2 linked regions of the Tautonia rosea genome follow. The protein of the gene in region 1 interacts with the protein of each later gene in a pairwise test. Links are inferred from orthologs where the notes say so. Each region holds a gene or a part of one and is shown on either strand. Other genes may lie near its edges.

What was found.
Region 2: the proteins of leuS (region 1) and ligA interact in binary tests that used the Escherichia coli proteins (3 or more experiments, as listed by UniProt). The link is inferred for Tautonia rosea from one-to-one orthologs.

The regions. Positions count from the first base shown.
Region 1 is NZ_JABBYO010000001.1:356,474-367,636, forward strand. The notes cover bases 2,434-5,827. They hold leuS (leucine--tRNA ligase), read left to right. Parts: upstream 2,434-2,744; coding sequence 2,745-5,627; downstream 5,628-5,827. Other genes in these bases: HG800_RS01420 (PrsW family glutamic-type intramembrane protease), read right to left, coding at 5,718-5,827. In the rest of the region: HG800_RS01400 (hypothetical protein), read left to right, coding at 1-492; HG800_RS01405 (hypothetical protein), read left to right, coding at 550-1,077; HG800_RS01410 (peptidoglycan recognition protein family protein), read right to left, coding at 1,308-2,297; more of HG800_RS01420, read right to left, coding at 5,828-6,548; HG800_RS01425 (NAD-dependent epimerase/dehydratase family protein), read right to left, coding at 6,650-7,627; HG800_RS01430 (HNH endonuclease), read right to left, coding at 7,778-8,380; HG800_RS01435 (competence/damage-inducible protein A), read left to right, coding at 8,946-10,199; HG800_RS01440 (hypothetical protein), read right to left, coding at 10,286-10,945.
Region 2 is NZ_JABBYO010000012.1:81,294-91,996, forward strand. Bases 1,122-4,055 are described here. They hold ligA (NAD-dependent DNA ligase LigA), read left to right. Parts: upstream 1,122-1,546; coding sequence 1,547-3,565; downstream 3,566-4,055. Other genes in these bases: ndk (nucleoside-diphosphate kinase), read left to right, coding at 1,122-1,411; HG800_RS19805 (hybrid sensor histidine kinase/response regulator), read left to right, coding at 3,978-4,055. Also shown: cysK (cysteine synthase A), read left to right, coding at 1-397; HG800_RS19790 (Mov34/MPN/PAD-1 family protein), read left to right, coding at 394-837; more of ndk, read left to right, coding at 959-1,121; more of HG800_RS19805, read left to right, coding at 4,056-5,429; HG800_RS19810 (sugar phosphate isomerase/epimerase family protein), read right to left, coding at 5,599-6,372; HG800_RS19815 (DUF1549 domain-containing protein), read right to left, coding at 6,443-8,920; HG800_RS19820 (hypothetical protein), read right to left, coding at 9,638-10,087; HG800_RS19825 (hypothetical protein), read left to right, coding at 10,533-10,703. UniProt on the Escherichia coli protein: DNA ligase that catalyzes the formation of phosphodiester linkages between 5'-phosphoryl and 3'-hydroxyl groups in double-stranded DNA using NAD as a coenzyme and as the energy source for the reaction.

The sequences.
Region 1 (11,163 bases):
ATCGAGGAGTTGATCGGTGCGATCCTCCTCAGCGTGTTCCTTTCCGCGGCCGCTGCTTGGCTGGGGCTTTGGCTCTGCCGATCCCGGAAGGATGCAACGGCCCGGCTGACCGGCGTCATCCTGGTCGTGTCCCTGCTCTCCATGGGCGTGGGAGCAACCTTCATTGAGACCTCCCTCCCCGCGCAACCGACCTCGCACAATCCCAGCACCTTCTCGATGATGTCGGGTCCTCCCGCCTTTTATCAGATGGTCCTGGTCCTCGACGCCAACGGCAACGGTCAGGTCGATGTCGAGGAACTTCGCAAGGCGTCGGTCGCACTCGGCACCGCCGATCTCGCCTTCCCCAACGGGACCGACGACGCGGTCGACTCTGCGCTCACCTCCTTTGCCGCGGGCGCTGCCGGTCCCAATGCTCCGGAGAATCTCGTTGATCCAGACGATTCAGACACTTCCGATTCCGATGCCGATCAGGACCCTTCCGACGCCCCATAAGCGCCGACCGTCCTGGCCCGATCCGAGCTTCCTCCTTCTTCAACCGGAGATCCTTTGATGCGTCCTGTGCGCCGTTCGACACTCCATCGAGCTTTGATCCTGGGAGGCGTGACCGGCATGCGAGCTGCCCTCGGTCCGGCCCTGATTTCCGCCTCGCGCCGCTCCGGCAACCAAGAGTTGCTCGCCCTCGCCGCTCTCGGTGAAATGGTGGTCGATAAGCTGCCCTTGGTTCCCAGCCGAAGCCGCTTGCCCCTCCTGATTCCAAGAGCCATCGCCGGCTACTGGGTCGGCCGACAGGTGGCCGAGCAAGACCGAACCCAGAATCCCAACCTCCCCCTTCTGGGAGCGACCGCCGCCGTTGGGGCCGCACTGCTCGCTCCAACCGTACGAAGCGCCCTCGGCGCTGCCTTCCGCCTGCCCGATCCGATCCTTGGAGTCCTCGAAGACGCCCTGGCCCTCTCCCTCGGAAGCCAGGCCGCTCGGCTTGCCCCGGACGACCTGAGGCGACTTGTGGCCGATGCCGTGGTCAGCCTCCAGAACAAAATGGCCGATTCCTCGACCCTTCAGGGCCCTGCAGCCCACTGATCGTCACGCGAGGAATTCCGTCCTTGCGGTCGCTTGGGCCGTCGTCCTTGACGGCCAGACTGCGACGCTCCTCTCGAAATCGATCGTTCCGCGTGCTCAGCGCAGCTTAGCGACGACGGATCATTGCCGATTCCGATCGTCAGCAGAGTCATTCCTCACATCAGAATCCGATCGACGACTTACACACTCGACACATCACATCAACCGAGGCAAATCTTTTTGAATTCCCACTAGCGAGCCGCCGCAAGGCTCGGACGTCCGAAAATCGCTTCATCCGGGAAGTGCGCACCGGGGCAAACGGTCGGAGTTGCCGAAAACCCGCCGTGGCTTCCCACGCGGTCGCCAGGAATCGCGTAACGTTCTTGCAGATACGCAACGAGGGTCCGGGCAGCCTCAATCTGCTTCGGGGTCGGCCTGGTCGCGTCGAGATCGCCGACCAGGCAAATCCCGATGCCGTACTCGTTGACGCTCGGGTGTTTGGCATCTCGGCAATGCGCGCCCGGCTTCTGGTCCGACCATCGCCGGGTGACTTCAATCATCCCGTCCTGGCTTTCGGTTCCATTGCCGATGATAAAGTGATAACTGCAACCGTCGAGCCCAGCCCGCTCCCGGTGCTCTCGGTCGATCTGGGCATAGCCCCCGGCCTCCGAGGCGCTATGATGCACCACGATGTACCGCCAGGGCCGATCCGCTCGGGGCGGTTGCACCAAATCAAGCGGATCATCGGCCATCGCCTGGACCTTCGACCGCAGATCGGACCGCGCACTGATCCGCGTTGCGGTCCGGCCCGATTCGTTCCGGGTCTGCGGTGGCAGAACGCGGGGCGGTTCGCCCACGTCCGAGGGAATCGTGGAGCCCTTGCTTGGTTGCGGCAAGGGCTCATCTTCCTCCAGCGGGCTGAGGTTCAACTCCGGTTCATTCGCCGGTCCCGGACTGGCCGGAGGAGAGACATACGGTCCGTACGTGTCCTCATACGCCGGTGGGACCGACGACGGAGGAGCCGCGTCGAACTCGTACTCATACGGCGTCGGATCGGTCGGGATCACCGTGCTCGACGAGGGAGTCGGACTCATCAACACCGGTTCAGAGTTGATGAACGTTGGTCGATAGCTTGATCGACGATGCTTGCAGCCGGCCATCGTGACCATCCCGATCGCCAGGCCGAACACCATCAGACGAGTCAACCGACTCATCCGGAGCGTCTGCCATCGCGCGTCCATGAGATTTCCTCCACAGAAATGGTTCAATTTTTACCGCGTTGCGAAGTGCAATTGGTGCTGAAGCAAGGGCGGTGCCGAGCGAAGCCGATCGGCCATCTGCCGGCGGGAAGCGCTCCTCGAATTCGTCTCAAGTCTACACGCCGATGGGACGACGGGCGGATCGACCCTCCGAGATTTCTCGAAAAAACCTCAAGTGCCCCACCCCGGCGGCCGACGCCCCCGTGTAACTCTTGCAAGTCCTTCCATACCCCTCCCTGCAGAATCGACACATCCCTTCCAGCCCCCTCGATCTCGCCTCCCCTTGCTGGTCACCGAGACCTCCGGGCGGTATGCTATCGGATTCGATTGAGACCTCCCGCCCGAACGATCGGCCCGACCCGCGCATCCCTCAGAACGCGACCCCGGCCGACTTTTTTTCCGATCAGATCGCTCAGGAGACCGCGGTCGATGCCGGCCTACCACCCCCAGCGCATCGAGACGAAGTGGCAAGCCTACTGGGACGCTCACGAAACGTTCCGCGTCGCCGACCTCGTCCCCGATCAGCCCAAGCTCTACATCCTCGACATGTTCCCCTACCCCTCCGGGGCTGGCCTGCATGTCGGCCACCCCGAAGGGTACACCGCCACCGACATCCTCTGCCGCTTCAAGCGCATGCGCGGCTTCAACGTCCTGCACCCGATGGGCTGGGACGCCTTCGGCCTCCCCGCCGAGCAGTACGCCATCCAGACCGGCACCCACCCCCGCATCACGACCCAAAAAAATATCGACACCTTCCGACGGCAGATCAAGGCCCTCGGCTTCTCCTACGACTGGTCCCGAGAGGTCGATACCACCGACCCCGACTACTACAAGTGGACCCAGTGGATCTTCCTCCAGCTCTACGACACCTGGTACGACCCCGACTTCTCCTGGACCGACCCCGAAGGCCGCTCCCGCGTCGGCAAGGGCCGCCCCATCGCCGACTTGCCCATCCCCGCCGATTGCCCCGACCCCGACGCCTTCCGCGACGGCAAGCGCCTCGCCTACCGTGCCGAGGTCCCCGTCAACTGGTGCCCCGCGCTCGGCACCGTCCTCGCCAATGAAGAGGTGATCGACGGCAAGTCCGAGCGTGGCGGCCACCCCGTCGTCCGGATGCCCCTGAAGCAGTGGATGCTCCGCATCACGGCCTACGGCGACCGCCTCATCGAGGATCTCGACATCGTCGACTGGCCCCGCGCCATCAAAGACATGCAGCGCAACTGGGTCGGCCGCTCCGAGGGGGCCGAGGTCGACTTCAAGATCAAGCGCGGCGGCGACTTCGACAACTGGCGGCAGGCCCGCTCCTCCTCCGGCTGGCCCGAATCCGCCCCCGACGACGTGATCCGCGTCTACACGACCCGCCCCGACACCCTCTTCGGCGCGACCTACATGGTCCTCGCCCCCGAGCACCCGCTCGTCGACCGCCTCACCACCCCCGAGCAAAAGGACGCCGTCGCCCTCTACCGCCAACAGGCCGCCGGCAAGAGCGACCTCGACCGCACTGACCTCGCCAAGACCAAGACCGGCGTCTTCACAGGCGGCTTTGCCGTCAACCCCGCCAACGGCGAGCCCGTGCCCGTCTGGATCGCCGACTACGTCTTGATGGGTTACGGCACCGGCGCCATCATGGCCGTCCCCGCCCACGACGAACGTGACTTCGAGTTTGCAAAAACCTTCAACCTCCCCATCCGCCCCGTCGTCTCCCCCTCCGACGCCTGGCTCTCCTCCCACGCTCCCGAAGGAATCGACGACCCTCGCGCCCACTACAACCGAAACCCAGGCACCTTCCCCGAAGCCTTCTGCGACGAAGGCCTCGCCTTCAACTCTCGAAACCCCGAGGTCGCCCTCGACGGCAAGGGGACCGACGCCGCCAAGGCCGTGATGATCCGCTGGCTCGATTCCTCCGGCCTCGGCCGCAAGACCGTGAACTTCAAGCTCCGCGACTGGCTCTTCAGCCGTCAACGCTACTGGGGCGAGCCCTTCCCCATCCTCTTCGACGCCGACGAGCACCACCACGCCGTCCCCGAGACCGAACTGCCCGTTCGTCTTCCTGAGATCGACGACTTCAAGCCGTCCTCCTCCGGTCGTCCAGAGCCCCCCCTCGCCAAGGCGACCGACTGGGTGAGATACTCCGATACCTACCTCCGCGAAACGAACACCATGCCCCAGTGGGCCGGCTCCTGCTGGTACTACCTTCGCTACATCGACCCGAAGAACGCCGATCGCCCCTGGGACCCCGAGAAAGAACGTTACTGGATGCCCGTCGATCTCTACGTCGGCGGCGCCGAGCACGCCGTGCTCCACCTGCTCTACTCCCGCTTCTGGCACAAGGTCCTCTTCGACCGCGGCCTCGTCTCCACCGCCGAGCCGTTTCAGCGCCTCGTCAATCAGGGGATGATCCTCGGCGAAACCGAATACACCGCCTACCGCGACGAATCCGGTGCCTGGGTCTCATCGAACGAGATCACCGAGGACGTCGGCAACGGCATCCACCTCCGCTCCGGCGGCCAGGCGACTGCGATCAAGCTCTCCGACGACCAGGTCACGAAGAAGGGTGATGCCTTCGTCCTCGTCGACGACGCCTCCATCCGCGTCGATGCCCGCGCCCACAAGATGTCCAAGAGCCGCGGCAACGTCATCAACCCCGACGAGGTCATCGCCGACTACGGAGCCGACAGTCTTCGACTTTACGAAATGTTTATGGGTCCGCTTGAAGCCACCAAGCCCTGGAGCATGAAGGGGGTCGAGGGCGTTTACCGCTTCCTCGGCCGCGCCTGGCGGATGATCGTCGACGACAAGGCCGACGACATCCAGCTCGCCCCCCAGGTCCAGGACGTCCCACTCGACGCCGAGGCCGCCAAGGTCGTCGCCCGCACCGTTGCCGGCGTGACAGATGACCTGGAGGCCATGCGGTTCAACACCGCCATCAGCAAGCTCATGGAGTTCGTCAACGTCTTCACCAGTCGTGACGTCCGCCCGAAAGGCGCGATGGAGACCTTCACTCTCCTGCTCGCCCCGATGGCCCCCCATCTCGGCGAGGAACTCTGGCACATTCTCGGCCACTCGCAAACGCTCTCCTACGAGCCCTGGCCCACCTTCGACCCCGCCCTGCTCGTCGACAATGAGGTCGAGATCCCCGTCCAGATCAACGGCAAGATCAAGGCCCGCCTCGTCGTCCCAGCCCAGGCCGACAAGGATCTTCTCGAATCCCTCGCCCGATCCGACGCCCGGATCGCCCCCTTGCTTGAAGGCAAGACGATCCGCAAGGCCATCGTCGTCCCCGGCAAGCTCGTCAACTTCGTCGTTGGCTAGCCGTCCTGCTCATCGGGCCCGAGACTTCCCCTCGGGCCGATCGATCATCGTTTCCTTAGCCTCACGTCCCAGAACCGGAACGACCGCGGATCACTTTTCTGCGTCGCTAGGGGTGATGACTCCCTGACTGGCGTGCTGAGCAACCGTTGCCTCGCTCCTGCAACCCACAGACCTCCGCTGGGCTCGAAGAATCCGAACCGCCCAGACCATCATCGTGATCCAGAGAAGGAAGCCCGCGCCGAGGATCCCCAGCGGAGCCCCGAGCGCCCTGAGTTCCGAAGCACTCGGTTCGTCGGAAATCTCAGGGAACTCCTGGTGCTCGAGCAATACGACCCCGACATCATAGAGGGCATGAATGACGAACGGCACGATCAGCGCAAAGATCAAGGGTCGTACTCGGATTCGATCCGTCCCGATGGCTCGACCGACAAAAAACCCCATGATCAGGCCCATCGCGCCGTGAGTCAGTGTCGCGACGCTCCGCGAAACCAATACCTCCCCCGGCCCCTCGCTCAGCAGCGCAAACATGGCATTTTCGATGGCTGCGAACCCGAGTCCGATCAACGCGCAGCACAGCGCCGCCTCGGAACCGACCCAATCTCTGAACGCGACCGCGGCGAGCAAGATGATCGCCAGCCGCGCAGTCTGTTCCGACAGCGCCGCCGTGAGAATTACCTCGACGATGCCCGACTGAACCGATCCCGGCTTCCCGGCCAGTGCCGCTTCGACGGGCAACAACAGGCGGTTGAACATCCCTGTCAGGACGAAGGAAGCCAGACCACCCCCCACGAACAACCCCAGGACCAACCAACGCGGGACATTTCTGCGGATCAACCAGGAGATTCCAATGGCCACAACCGCCGCAATCATCACCGCGGTCGTGAACGAGAACCCATTGATCTGAAGACCGTGTCCGCCCATCGTACCCAACCTCACCCGAACAGGCTTCGGCCGAACAACACGCAGACAAGACCTGATCTCTCTGGTTTATCGCGTTTCTGTGACCCTCACGTGGTCGGCAATCACTCGATCGGCCCTGTCGGCTGCTCCGCCTCGGCCAGCACATCGGCGAGAATGGTCCCGAGGTTTCGGGTCGGTGTATAGCCGATCAACCGCTGGATCTTCTCCAGGCTCGGCACCCGCCGCACCATATCCTCAAAGCCAGACGTGTACGCCTCATCATAAGGGATTGTCCGGATCTCGCTCCGTCGGCCGGTCAAATCCCGAATACGCTCGGCCAACCCGAGAATCGACACTTCCTCATCATTGCCAACGTTAAACACCTGCCCCCGAGCCTCGGGGTGATGGATCAACTGCACGAGCGCCTCGACCACGTCCTTCACGTGGGCAAAGCATCGCGTCTGCTGGCCGCTTCCGTAAACGGTCAGCGGTTCTCCCGCAATCCCCTGCGTGATGAACCGAGGTATCACCATCCCGTACCGGCCCGTCTGCCTCGGTCCGACCGTGTTGAACAGGCGAGCCACCACCACCGGCAACCGCGCCTCGTGCCAGTGGGCGAGCGCCAAAAACTCGTCGAGCATCTTCGCCCCGGCATACGCCCAGCGGCGGGTCGTACTCGGGCCAAGCACCACGTCATCTTCCTCGCGGAACGGGATCCGCTCACTCTTCCCGTACACTTCACTGGTCGAAGTCAGCAGCATCGGCCGCCGATACCGCGCGCAGCACCGCAACAGCACATCAGTCCCATTCACAATCGTTTCGATCGTCTTCACCGGCTCGTCCACCACCAGCCGCACGCCGACGGCGCTTGCCAGGTGAAACACCGCCTGACTCTCGGTGATGCAACGCTCCACCACGTCCGGCTCGGTGACGCTCGCCACCCGCAGCTCAAAGCCCGGACGCCCTTCCAGATGCGCGACGTTGGAAAAACGCCCAGTGCTCAGGTCGTCCAGGGCCAGCACCGAGTGACCATCATCGAGCAATCGCTCGCAAAGGTGGCTGCCGATAAACCCGGCGCCACCGGTGACCAGATAGTTCATGGATGGACCGGGTTCCTGGGGACACGCACCAGCGGGGCGGTCGGCCGTCGTCGGCAACGCGTCGCCCTACTGTCTGGTCCCGGATGAATAATGGCGACGAGCCTGCGTCTCGGGGCATTCCCCGGACGCCAGGCTCGATCAATGGCTCGGTCATACCCCCTCGTCGAGGGCCACGTTCCAGTACGCCTCGCTGACGAAGCGTGACCAGCTTTCAATCCGCATGGTCGAATAGGCATACAATGGCCTCCACTCCGGCCGAAACGGCTTCTTGCGGAGCTTCATCTGTGCCTGCTCGGGCGTGCGATTGGCCTTGCGAGAATTGCAGGCCACGCAGGCCAACACACAATTCTCCCACGACGAAACACCCCCCTGCGCCCTCGGCAACACGTGGTCGATCGTCAGTTCCGACGACCCCGGCCGTGTGCCGCAGTACTGGCAGGTCGAGTGATCGCGCTTGAAAATGTTGCGTCGGCTGAAGGTCACGGTCGACTCGCGATACCGGTCGTAGTGCGACAGCGTCACAACCTCCGGCACGCGCATGCGGAACGTCACGGCCTGGATGAACGGCTCGTCGTCCCGAGGTTTCAACCGGGCCCAGTCGGCCCAGTCGTAGAGTCGGAAATCGTCGGGGTCGACGACGCGGGCCGACTCGTTCCACAGCATCACCAACGCCCGAGACACCGAGGCCACATTCACCGGTTGCCAGTTCCGGTTCAGGACCAGGGTCGGGCGATCAAGGACAGCGGCGCTCATCTTGGGTGGGCCTCCCCCGACTCGGCGGGACCGGGTTCGCGGGACGAATCTCGGTCGAACCCCAAGCGGAGGGGCTCGACGCTCCCGAGGCTGGGCGGACGCAGGACAGTCGACCCCTTTGGGTCGCCGTACTATTATGACACGACGTCCAACCCTGTTCGCAACCTCGTTACCCTGCGACACCCCCAACCACACCCTCGGTTCACCCGTTTTCTCACAAAAACCTTGAGAAATCCGCGGCCTTCGTGCTTCCCTATCCCTTGCGAAATTCTCGTGAAGAACCCCCAAGCCCCGTTCCAAACCCCCCGCACTGCTCCCAAAATCGTAATTGCGTGCGACGATTCTCCCATCCTCCGAACAGCCGAGTCCGCTCGCCCCTCCCGAATGGCCCCTCGACGCTCAGCCCTGGGCGAACCTCTGCCGGATCGATTCCGCCCCCACCGGCCTTCCCTTTCCGGCGCTCGCGCCCTCCTCGCGGCCAGGACCGATTCCGAACCCTCGGTCACCGATTCCCGCAGCCCCTCAACCCTTTGAACCCTTCGTCCCCCCTCCCGAGCCCAACCTCATGCATGCCGAACTCCTGATGATCGGAAGCGAGCTGATTAGCGGCGCCAAGCTCGACACCAACGGCCAGTGGCTTTGCAACCGCCTTGCCTCGCTCGGCATTCCCGTCCGCTTCTCGACCCTCTTGGGAGACGACCTTGACGACAACGTCGCCGCCTTCGCCCTGGCCATCTCCCGATCCGATCTGGTCGTCACCAGCGGCGGCCTTGGCCCGACCCAGGACGACCTGACCCGCGACGCCCTCGCCCGAGCCGCCGGCGTCGGCCTCGTTCAGAATGACGAGGCCCTCGGCATGATCGAGGCCCTCTTCGCCCGCCGCAACCGCGAGATGCCCGACCGCAACCGCATCCAGGCCCTCATCCCCGAAGGCTCCTCGATCCTCCCGAACCCGATCGGCACCGCCCCCGGCATCTGGATGAAGACCGGCATCGCCCACGTCGCTTGCCTTCCCGGTGTCCCCCGAGAGCTGAAGGCGATGTTCGACGAGGAACTCGCCCCCCGCCTCCGCGCCGTCGGCCTGGCCGGTCGGATGATCGTCAACCGAGTGATCAACCTGTTCGGCCTCGGCGAATCCGAGGTCGAGGCCCAGGCCCCCGACCTCACCGCTCGCGGCCGCATCCCTGAGGTCGGCATCACCGCCTCCGACGCCACCATCAGCTTCCGCATCCGCGCCGAGGGGGCCGACGAGGCCGAGGCCCTCGCCCTCATGCAGCCCACCGTCGACGCCATCTACGAGCGCTTCGGCGACCTGATCGTCGGCGAAGGCACCGACGACGTGGCCGAGGCCCTCGTTTCACTCCTCCAATCCCACGGCAAGACCCTCGCCGTCGCCGAGTCCTGCACCGGCGGCCTCATCGCCCACCGCTTGACCCGTATTCCCGGCGTCAGCCCCGTCTTTCCCGGCGGCATCGTCTCCTACGCCAACGAGGCCAAGACCTCCCTGCTCGACGTCCCCGCAGATCTGATCGACTCCGTCGGCGCCGTCAGCGCCGAGGTCGCCGAGGCGATGGCCGTCGGCGTCCGCCGTCGCTTCGGCGCCGACCTCGGCCTCTCTGTCACCGGCGTCGCCGGCCCCACCGGCGGCTCCCCCGACAAACCCGTCGGCCTCGTCTACCTCGGCCTCTCCCTCGACAACCACATCCTCCACCGCCGCCTCTCCCTCGGCTCCGAACAGCCCCGCCCCGTCATCCAGAGCCGCTCCGCCAAGCACGCCCTCAACTTCGCCCGCCTCGGCCTCCTCGGTCAGCAATCGTAGGCTCCCCCGCTGTTCGACTCGTTGTCCGGGGCGCCGGAGTTGCTTCGACCCCGGCGATTCCGAGGAGTCGATCACATCGGGAACCCTCAACGTCGCAGCATCACCGCAGGGGCGAGGACATCCTCGGTGATTTCCCCCCCAATCAGCCTTCGGACGTAGCCGCGGATCAGCATCCGCTCCGAGTTCTCGCTGATCAGGGCACCGTTCGGGACAGTTAGCTCCGATGCGAAGCCAAACGACGACGACATCACGCGAGAGATCCAATCCCGTCCCGGTTGATCGTCGAGAATGCTGAAGGAGTGCTCATCAACGAGGAGAAACTGAAGGTACGAATTCCTGGGCCGGAAATGGCTCAGGCCCTCGATCGCGATCCTGGAGTTGCCTCCGAAGGACTGAATGGGGGCAACGACCGGGAGCGTGACGAAGCAGCCCGACGTCCTCGAAGATGCCCGGTACGGCCTCCATTGCCCTGCCGTCCACTCGCGAGGGTTGACGTCGATGGGGACCTCGCGAACAACTCGGATCGGCTGGCTCCCATAGCGATCAAACCGGCATCGGAACCGGACAATCAGCGATCGAGGGCTTGCCCCGGCTTCCGGCAATCGCAAGCGAGTCGAATAAAAGGCCAGGAAGTCGTTGGCCAGAATTCGGCTCCGGTCGATCAGGGGATCGGCTGTGTCGAGCGGGCGGTTGGGTTCTTCGGGATCGACGAGCTCGAACGCCAGATGCGCCGGTGGCAGGTACATCCGACGAGTCTCGTCCCACAGCCCACAGGTTACCGAAACCGAAACGAAGGTCCCTCCCAGATACGACGGCGCGGGAGCAGGCGTCGGAGTTGAATCAGGAACCGGATTGAGGAACGGTGAGTGGATCGCGACAACAACATTGCTGCTCATAAATCAACTTGGCTGGGGTCTTTAGGTCATCCATCTCCATCCTCGCGGGATGAGCAACCTCGCAAGCC
Region 2 (10,703 bases), on another replicon or contig:
CATCACCGGTTGCGGCGAAGTGCTCAAGAGCCGCAAGCCCGAGCTGCAGGTCGTCGCCGTCGAACCGGAAGACTCGCCGGTCATTACCCAGACACGCAACGGAGAGCCGACCAAGCCCGGACCCCACAAGATTCAGGGAATCGGCGCCGGATTCATCCCCGAGATTCTCAACGTCAATATCATCGACGAGGTGATTCGCGTCTCGAACGACGAGTCGTTTGAGACAACACGGCGTCTGGCCCGGCTAGAAGGGATGCTTTGCGGCATTTCCTGTGGAGCCGCCGCCGCCGGAGCGCTCCAGGTGGCCATGCGGCCAGAGAACACGGGGAAAATGGTCGTGGTGGTGCTTCCGGACCTCGGCGAGCGATACCTCTCTACCCCCTTGTTCCCCGAATGAGTGTCCCTGAGTCGTCGTCGATCGAAGACGGGGAGGTTCTGGAAATCCCCCATCCGATTCTTCAAGCGATGGTCGATCACTGTGTTCGAGAAGCCCCCCTCGAAGCCTGCGGCTTGCTCGGAGGGGAGCCGCCTCGGGTTTCCTCAATCCATCCGCTCCGCAACGCGGCGCAGAGTGAAACCCGATACGACGCCGATCCGACCGATCTCATCGCCGCCGTTCGCGACCTCCGAAGCCGATCCGCACAGATTCTCGCCATCTATCACTCACATCCGAAATGGTCGGCAATTCCAAGCGGGACTGACCTGCGCGAGAACTATTACGAAGACGTTCCCAGGATCATCGTCTCGTTGCAAGGTCCCAAGCCCGACGTCCGGATCTGGAGGCTTCGTCCCGACGGCTACGATGCGCTGCCCTGGCGAAGCGTTGCGGACGGTTGAATCGCCCGCATTGCACTCGCTATACTGCCGGACCGGTCAACGGGACCGGCTTGCACCTCGTCCCTTCGTACTTGCCTCGGCAGCGATTCCCAAAGTCGAGAGAGCGTAAGGTCCCCCCGCCATGCAACATACCCTCGTCATCTTCAAGCCTGATTGCGTGCAGCGCCGTCTGGTCGGCCAGATCCTTCAGCGATTCGAAGCGAAGGGGCTGCGGATCGCCGCCTTGAAGATGATTCAGGTTAGCCAGGAACTGGCCGAGCAGCATTACGGCGAGCACAAGGAACGTCCCTTCTTCCCCGGCCTGATCCAGTTCATTACCGGAGGTCCGGTGGTTGTCGCCGTGCTGGCAGGGCCGGAAGCCGTGTCGGTCGTCCGAGGAATGATGGGCAAGACCAGCGGCATCGAAGCCGTACCCGGTACCATTCGGGGTGATTTTTCCGTAAGCAAGCAAAACAACCTGATTCACGGCAGCGACAGCCCCGATTCCGCTGATCGTGAGATCGCCCTCTGGTTCGCTCCTCAGGAACTGCTTGATTACGAACTCGCCGGCCAGCACTGGGTCAGCGAGGCGTGAGCAATGGTGAGGCATTGACGATTCTGTGATGATGGCTCCCGTCTTCGGCTTCCTCGGAGACGGGAGTCGACTGAACGACTCTCTCGCCCCCAGGGTTTCCTGACGGGCGCTTCCCAGGAGGGGGGGCGATCGACCATGGCGACCGAAGATGTTGTCCGGGCTGTGAATGAGCTGCGCCAGGAGATCGAAAAGCATAACCGCCTCTACTACGTTGAGGCGGCTCCGATTATCAGCGATCGGGAATATGACCGGCTGCTCAAGCAACTCGAAGATCTTGAGACCGCACACCCAGAGCTGATCACTCCCGACAGCCCTACCCAGCGCGTCGGTGGAGAACCAATCTCTGCGTTCGAGACGATCCGGCATTCCGTGCCGATGCTCTCTATTGAGAACACCTATACGCTTGATGAAATCCGGGAGTGGGACCGTCGCGTTCGTAAGGGACTGACCGATGGAGAGTCGGTTCTCTATGTGGTCGAGCTCAAGGTAGATGGAGTCGCCGTCTCGCTTCGATACGAAGCGGGAACACTCGTCCTCGGTGCCACCCGCGGCGATGGTGAGCGCGGGGACGACATCACCTCAAACCTTCGAACTGTACGAGGGATTCCCCTGACCTTACTCGATGATCCCCCCTCAGTGCTGGAGGTTCGGGGTGAGGTCTACATGACGAACTCCGAACTGGCCCGGCTCAACGAAGGACGCAAGGCCGAGGGCCTTTTGCCTTTTGCCAACCCTCGCAACGCCACAGCAGGTTCCTTGAAGCTGCTCGACCCGAAGCTTTGCGGCCGTCGTCGGCTATTGTTCGTCGCACATGGTCTCGGGGAAGTACGCGGGATCGACGTGCATTCGTATAAAGAAATTCTTGGTTTGATTCGTGAATGGGGCATTCCGATCAGCCCCCATAACGCGGCCTTCGACGACATCGAGCAGGTAATTCAGCACGCAAACGCCTGGGAACACCAACGTCATGACCTCGACTTCCAGATCGATGGTCTGGTCATCAAGGTTGACGACCTTGGTCAGCGTGCCCGACTCGGCTATCGTTCCAAGAGTCCCAGATGGGTCATTGCATACAAATATGAAGCAGAACAGGCGATTACGAAAATTCTTGGTATCACAGTTCAGGTGGGCAAGACCGGCAAGCTGACTCCCGTGGCGGAGCTGGAACCGGTCCCCCTGGCCGGCACGGTCGTCAAGCGGGCGAGCTTGCACAATCCGGACGAAATTGAGCGCAAAGGGGTTCGGATCGGCGATACGGTCGTCATTCAGAAGGCCGGTGAGATCATCCCCCAGGTTGTTCGCGTCGAAGCGGACTCAAGAGACGGATCGGAACGGCCCTACGCATTTCCGGATCAATGCCCAAGCTGCCATGCCCCCATCGAACGCATTCCGGGAGAGGTCGATGCCCGTTGCACCAACCCCCCCTCCAAGTGCCCCGACCAGCTCAAGGAATGGCTCCGCTGGTTCGCCCACCGCGACGCGATGGACGTCGATGGCCTGGGAGAGAAACTCATTGATCAACTCGTGGAGCGAGGACTTGTCCGATCGCTCGGGGATCTCTACCGGCTCGACCAGGAGACACTTTCCGGGCTGGACCGCATGGGGAAAAAATCGGCCGCGAATCTCATCCGGGAACTCGAACAGAGCAAACACCGACCCCTCGACCGCTTCCTGACAGCCTTGACAATCCGCCATGTTGGAACCCGGATCGCCGAGATCCTCGCCCTCCACTTCCGATCGATTGAAGCACTGCGGTCGGCTTCCCTTGAGGAATTGGAGGCTGTTCCCGAGGTCGGGCACGTTGTGGCCGCAAGCGTTCGACACTTTCTCGACGATCCGACCCACCAGGCGCTCATCGACGAACTGCTCGAAGCGGGAGTGGCTCCCGAACCGCTCCCGGAACTTCAGACAACAGAGGGTCTTCCACTTGCCGGCAAAACAGTGGTCATTACCGGCACCCTTCCGAGACGGTCACGTTCCGAGGCGGAAGCCCTGGTCAAGCGGGCCGGCGGTAAAGTCACGGGCTCGATCTCAAAGAATACCTCGTACCTGATCGCAGGGGCCGATCCCGGCAGTAAGCTGGAAAAAGCCCGGCAGCTGGGGATCACGATTCTTGACGAAGACGAACTTGATCGGATCGTGGCTGCAACGTGATGCCAGGTGTTTGGCCAGTTTTCTGGAACCTTAGTTTCCGTCCCGCTCAATTTTTTCAAAGTTTTCCTTGCCTCGATGTTGTTTGAGGGATTAGAAATGAGGGTGGCGGATGATCGATCCATTGATCGCGTTGGAGTCGTTCGCCAATCAAACTTCTTCTTGAACTCGGCAATCAATCGCGTCAGAAGGATGTGTTGAACCCTATCGGTGTTTAGGAGCAGTGAGCGCGATCCACCGAGTTCGTGTTGGAAAGTGAGCGAATTTGTCTCGCGGTATTGAGAGCTTGGCGGTATTGGTTGCCGGGATGCTGATGATCTCCCGACCAGGAGCGTTCGCTCCGCATCGGTGAGGCAGACACCGGATGTCGACTCAACGAATCGATTCCACGACGAGGTCAGGAGAGCGACCGGCGATGACGCAGGTCGTTGATCCACAGTTATTACGATTGATCAAGGATCATCCGCACGGCATTCTTGTCGTGGCGAGTGATTCCGGACGGATCGTTCATGCCAATACCGCGGCTCGATTTCTTCTTCGAGACGACCCTGAAGCCGCGATTGACGGTGATCTTCTCGGAATCCCCGTTCATAGTGGACAGAGTGTCCTGGTTGAGGCGGGACCACCAACTCGTCGACGCTTGCGAATGAAAGTGGAGCAGGTCTGCTGGGCAGGCCGGCAGGAGCAATTCATCACCCTTCGTGAGGTCAGATCGGCCCATCGCCCCCGCCGTCGTGGTGATGCATCGCGAGGGCCCGATCGAGCCATGTCACTTCTTGCCCACGAGTTACGTAGCCCGCTCAGCGCCATGCTTGGTGCTCTGCATGCGGCCCGACTGAATCCGTCGACCCAGCAAGGAGTTCTGGTGTTCGTCGAGCATCAGGCCCGACGCTTGGGTCGCCTCCTTGAAGACCTCGTTGAAGGGGAGGTTAGTGACGGTCGGTCGATTCCCATTCGTCCGGTGATGATCACCGTCAACCGATTGGTGAGTTGGAGTGCCGAGGCGATCCGACCACTTGTCGCGGCCCGGGGGCAGCAACTCGAGGTCCGTCTTACGGAAGAACCGATTCTGCTGGCGGTCGATCCGACGTGGATCGAACAGGCATTTCTTCATTTGCTGGTCAACGCGTCGAAATATTCGGAGGTCGGCGGGAACATCCGGATGGAGGTTCTTCGAGACCCCGAAAACGTGGTCATCTCAATCCGGGACGATGGGATCGGTATCCCTTCGACGGATCTGGGTCGTATCTTCAATCCATTTCGTCGAGGAGACTCCGACCGGGTTCGCCTTCGGGAAGGCCAAGGGGTTGGTCTGGCAATGGTCCACCGGATCATCGCTCGTCATGGTGGCAACGTTTCCGCGGCCAGTCCGGGGTCGGGTCAGGGAAGCACCTTTACCATCCGATTACCCATCGCATCCGTCGGAACGGCTTCTCCAACTCCTCCGGTTGCCTGGGTGGACCATCCTCAACCCCCGCTTCGATCGTCATCAGCCACCTCAATCCTCATCGTTGATGATGATGAGGCGGCGGCGGAAGGACTGGCGATGGTTCTTCGCCTGTGGGGTTGTGAGGTTCGGATGGCCTTCGACGGCAATCACGCGCTCAGGGATGCGATTGCCGATCCTCCCGACATCCTCGTGATCGATCGGGCACTTCCAGGCATCGATGGCGAAAGCCTGGCCCGTCGGCTTCGAGAGATCACGGCCACCGCTTCGGCACTCTTGATTTGCCTGACCGGTTCCGGCTGGCAACCCGACCCCGATGCAGACCCCTTCGATCACCACTTACTCAAACCCATCGACTTCGAGGCACTTGCTCAGCTCATTCCGACTCCGAAACTCGGCAGGCCGGAATCGGATCGGTGATGGATTCGTTGGTGCTGGTGACTCCCGGACATGCCCATTCCGTTCTCCAAATGACGATCCGAATCGCGATTGCGATGGGCGCACCATGGATTGGCGTGGTGATACGCTCGCCGGTTGAGTGGCAAGCAGCAGGACCGGCCCCATGCCTCGAAGCCGAGGGGAAGACGATTCAGTCGGCCTCGTGCTCAGTCTGGAGGGCCTCCCAGAGTGCCCGGTAGTACCGAAGGAGGCGATCGGGCTCGGGGCTGTCGGGAATCTCGGCGAGGGTGAAGCCCTGATAGCCGGATTCCTTGAGCAATCGGAATAGAGTTCGGTAAGGGTAACCGCTGTGTAACTCGTTAATATGAACCAGGCCGATCCGGTCGGCGACCATCCGGAATGCGGGTTCGATCGAGCCGTCAATCAGGTCCGTCGGATTAGAGTTCCAGCAGACCGTAACGTTGCGGTGCTTGGCGTGATTCATGATGGTCGCGAAGGCGGGAAACTTCGCGGTCTCTCGCCCGTGCACCTCAACCCGGATCTCCACACCGAAGCCTTCGCCATACTCCCCGACTTCGAGCAACGACTCGCCGATCTGTCGGAAGGTCGCCTCGGGATCGACCCCCTGGGGAATGCCGTTCGGTCGGACCTTCACCCCGGGGGCTCCAATGTCGTGGGCGAGTTGGATGAACTCCTTTGTTCCCTCGATGTTCCGACGGACTTCGGCCGGGTCGTCCGAGTGATACTCGAAGGCACTGCCCAGCCCAGCTAGTTCCAGGCCCGAGTCGCTGAATCGCTTACGAACGTGTTCCCGATCTGCGTTGGACAAGGACACTTCAACGCCGTGGGCGTGCGTGGTGCGCAGTTCGACCCCTTCGAAGCCGAGCGCCGGCAGCTTCGTCAGGATTGTGTCGAGGTCCCAATCCTTGGCGATGTTATACGTCACGGTGCCGAGGAGGAGCATGGTCGTCGGTCCCAGAATCCAGGGAAAGTCAATCCAGGACCCACCAGGGTCCCGCCTCGGCGAGGCCCCGTCAATCAATAAACTGGAATTCCTTGGCGTTGACCAGGGCCCAGAGGATGTCTTCAAACGCCTCACGCTCCTGACCAGGCTTCGACTCGACGTGGAAGATGGCCGTTGCGCGTTCGCTGTCCGAGGGGGTTCGGGCGAAAGCCAACTGGAACAGCTCGTCGATACGCTCCTCAATCGGCCTCGCGTCACTCGCGAGGGCCGCCGCGCGTCCGCCATTGTCTGACAGTCGGGCCTGAACCTCCGCAGAGTTCAACAGCATCAAGCTCTGGCTGAGGCTGGCATCTCCGATCCGTTCGCATTCGCAGGCGGTGTCACGCATCGGTCTCCCAAACGTGTCGAGAAAATCCGAACGGACCGATTCGTCCGGCAACGAAATCGCCCGAAATCCAGACGGCAGGCCGTCAAAGCGATTGGGAACCCGTGTGACCTGCGAAATGGCGTCGAGCAAGACCTCCGCGCTCATTCGTTTGGGATAGAAGCGGGCAAAGCTCTGAGTGTCGCGGGCATTAATCTCATTTGGTTCGCTCGAAAGACTGTACAGCCTGCTCGTGGTCAGCGTCCGGACCAGATGCTTGAGGTCGTAGCCAGAAGCGATGAAATCATCGCTCAATGCCTTCATCAAGGCCGGGTTTGTGGCGGGGTTCGTTTCGCGAAGATCATCAATCGGCTCGACCAGGCCTCGGTCAAAGAAGTGGGCCCAGTAGCGATTGACCACCGCCGGGGCGAAAAATGGGTTATCCTGGCGGGCAAGCCAGTCCACAAGCACCTCTCTTGGGTCCTCGGTCGCCGGGATGGTGAACGGCTCCGCCTCTCCGAGGCCCTTTGGCTGCATCGGTTGACCAGTCTTCGGGTGGGGAACCTGGCCGCTTCGCTTGCTGAAGATCACCAGCTCATCGCTTCCACCCTTTTGCGAGGTCAGCGATCCCTTACGCCCAACCCTTCCGAAGAAGGCCGCGAAGCCGTAGTAATCGTCCTGGCTCCAGGTTTCAAACGGGTGGTGATGGCACTTCGCGCACTGAAGCCTCATCCCGAGAAAGACCTGCGCCGCGTCGTCGACAAATTCGTCGGCCTTCTTCAGGTCCCGGTACCAGACCGTTGCCGGAGCCGTTTCGGGAGTTCCACTGGCGGCGATCACCTGACGGGTAAACTCGTCGAACGGGGTGTTCTGATCAATTTGTCGGCGAATCCAGTCATAAAACCGGAAGGTTGAGCGCTGATTCCGAGCGCTTCCCGCACGCTTGTTTCGGAGGATGTCCGCCCACTTGACCGCGAATAGCTTGGCATACTCGGGACGATCAAGGAGTGTATCGACCAGTCGAGCCCGTTTGTCAGGGTTGGTCTCGGCGACGAACGCGTCGATTTCCTCGACCGTCGGTAACGTGCCGGTGATGTCCAGAGAGGCTCGACGGATGAACTCCTCATCCGAGCAAAGGTCCGAGGGGGTAAGCCCCAGTTCCTTCCACTGGGCGAGTGCGAGATCATCAACGAAGTTGTTGGGCGAAAACGCGATGGCATCGGCCACTGGTTCGCCTCGGGGAACGGTCGCCCGAAACACCGCCACCTGACCCTGATAGCGAGCCATTACGGCGGCCATACCAGGGAGATCTGCCGTGCGGACGCGTCCACCCTCGGCGACGTTGGCAATCTCTGAAACGTTCGACTCGTACTGGGCCCACCGAGTCACATCCTCGGTCGAGCCGTCCGAGTAAACCGCCGTGACCACGAGTTGCTGGTCGACTCCTTGATCGAGAACCCGAGATGGCGGATAGACCTCGATTCTCGCGACCGTCGGTGCGTCTGGATCACCGACCGGCATCCCTTCGGCGATCCATCGGCGAATGAGGCGATACTCGTGCGAATCTTCTGCGAGTAGTTTGCCGCCCCCGTGCGGGACGTCGGCCACAGCCTTCAAGAGTAAGAGACTCTGCTCCGGGGCGGCGGGGAAGACCCGCCGGCCTCGGCCTTCCTTCACCAGGGTTTCGTAGTCAAGTTCCGGCTCGAAACCAAGCAAACTCAGGCGGAACCCGTTTTGTCCGCCCGATTTCCCATGGCAGCCACCGGCGTTGCAGCCGAGCTTGGTGAAAATCGGCACAATCTGGTTCGTAAAGTGAATCGGTGGAGGGTTGTCGAAGGCGAGAACCTCGACGGGCACCTCGACCTGACGGCCCTCCACCTCGATTCGAACGATCGTCTTGCCATCGCCCCGCGCCGAGATCACTCCCGACGGATCGACGACAACAACCGTCTCATCCTCGCTCGTAAATCGAGCCGAGGAAGTCCGATCTTTCCCATCCTCTCGGCCTTCAACTGCCAGTTGCTGAACGGCATCAGGGCCGATCAAGGTGACCGCGTCTGGGACGATGCGTAACGACTCAGCCAGGGATGTTTCGGATCGATCGACCTCCGAGGCCGTGAGCCCGTCAGGGCCGATTGCCGTCAGCACCATTCCGATCGTTGTTGCGGCCAACCAGCTGCGCATCACTTTGGTCTCCTCGGAGCCCCGTCTCAGCAACTCGGAACCAAGACCGTCTCCAGGCCCGAGCCCCATCAATGGGACGAAAACCACCCCTAAACTTTACTGACCTTCCCTGCAAGCGACAAGAAAAAGTTAAACCAAGTTTCACCATGCTCGGGTTCAACGCTGGTCTGCCAACCGTGGTTCGAAGGTGCTGATCCGCCTCATTTCGGAACGAACATCTGAGGAACGCGGCGTGTCCCTGGACGTGGCGACGTTGGTTGCGTATGGTAGTGAGTGACAGGAGTGTTGAGATCGGAGCGTTCTGGTGTCACATTTCTGTCGGCTCACCACCGACCGGGTAGCTCAGTCGGTAGAGCAGCGGACTTCGACGCCGCCTTTTTGGCGCGCACCTGGAGCCTCTCGCGGGAAGAAACCGAACTGCGAGAGTGCATGCCGCAGTATGCTGGGACGCCCTGAGAGCCCCCGCCACCACAACGGTAGCCGGCAACGGCAAACGTGACGGTTCGAAAAGATCGAGGGATTGGGTAATCAGCAGGCAAGGACTCCGGCGGATCGCCGGGTCCAGCCTCAGAGACTCGACGCGGCACACCTGCGATGGTGAAGGGAGAGTCCAGACTCCAACACGGGTCAGCCCCCCTCAACTCGGGCTGACCTGAGGTCGGTGAAAGCCGATGGGGTAAGTTAATCCGCTGGTCGTGGGTTCGAGTCCCACCCCGGTCACTTCCGAGCCCCCCGACGTTTCGGGGGGCTTTCCTCTGCGCCCTCCTGACGATTCTGGCCTCGTTTCGGTGTCTTCCCGGCCGATTGATCGAGCACCCGTTTCAACATCGCTCCCAGACGCCGCGACGCTGCTCCCTGGTACGAGGACAGTTCCACCATTTCGGCAAAGCTCAGCCGAGGATCAGGAAACGGTAACTGGGTTTCCGCCTGCGACAACGTCCCACGCAGCTGATACTTCTTGCCGATCAGGCGGATCTTGACGCCACAGCGTCGTAACAACTCCAACTCTCGGTAAAACGTCCGCAAGCCGATTTGAAGCATGTCGAGTAACTCCGCTCGCGATCGTGGAGCCTCGTCGAGCAATCGAGCCAGGCGGTGCAACCGGGCAGCCCGGCTGTCGGTGATCTGAACTGCCGGCCGACGTCGGGGCGGAGCGTTCGAACTCATCGTCTCCTCCTACGGGCAAGGCACCGGGCTTGGCAATCAATGCATCAATGGTCGTCGGCAATGCCATCAAGCCCTCCATGGCCCAGTAGGAACACACATATTTCATGCATGTTAGCAATCATCTGGGCTGGTGGTCCAGCCCATAGGTCTCGCCGAGAGATTGGCGATTCTGTTGATCGTGCCGGTCGTGTGGGTTTTCCTCAAGGGGTGCGAGACAGGAACCGACTGAATAGGAGTGAGTCGGTGACCACCGTGAGGGAACGTTTCCTGGCTTGATTCGTTGTCCAGCAGGGGAGCGAATCAAGGGTCGCGGTGGTTGGATCGAGCGATGAGGGGGCTTGGGCTTCGCCCGTTCTCGTGGTGAGGCCGACTGTGACCTGGCGCGGCAGGCTGGGCGGGTCGTCCCGCATCGGGCGAGGTTTTCCCCTTCAGGGAGAGTGTCTCCATGTCGACGTCAAAGCGCCGTCGGTCGCTGAGTTTCCGTCCGAGGCCGGATCTGCTTGAGGGCCGTCAGTTGCTCTCGACGGTCTTCCGGGGGGTCGATTTTGATGGCGACATCTGGACGTTGCGGCTGGTCGGACCGGGTTCGCTTCGGGTGACGAATCAACCAGGGTCT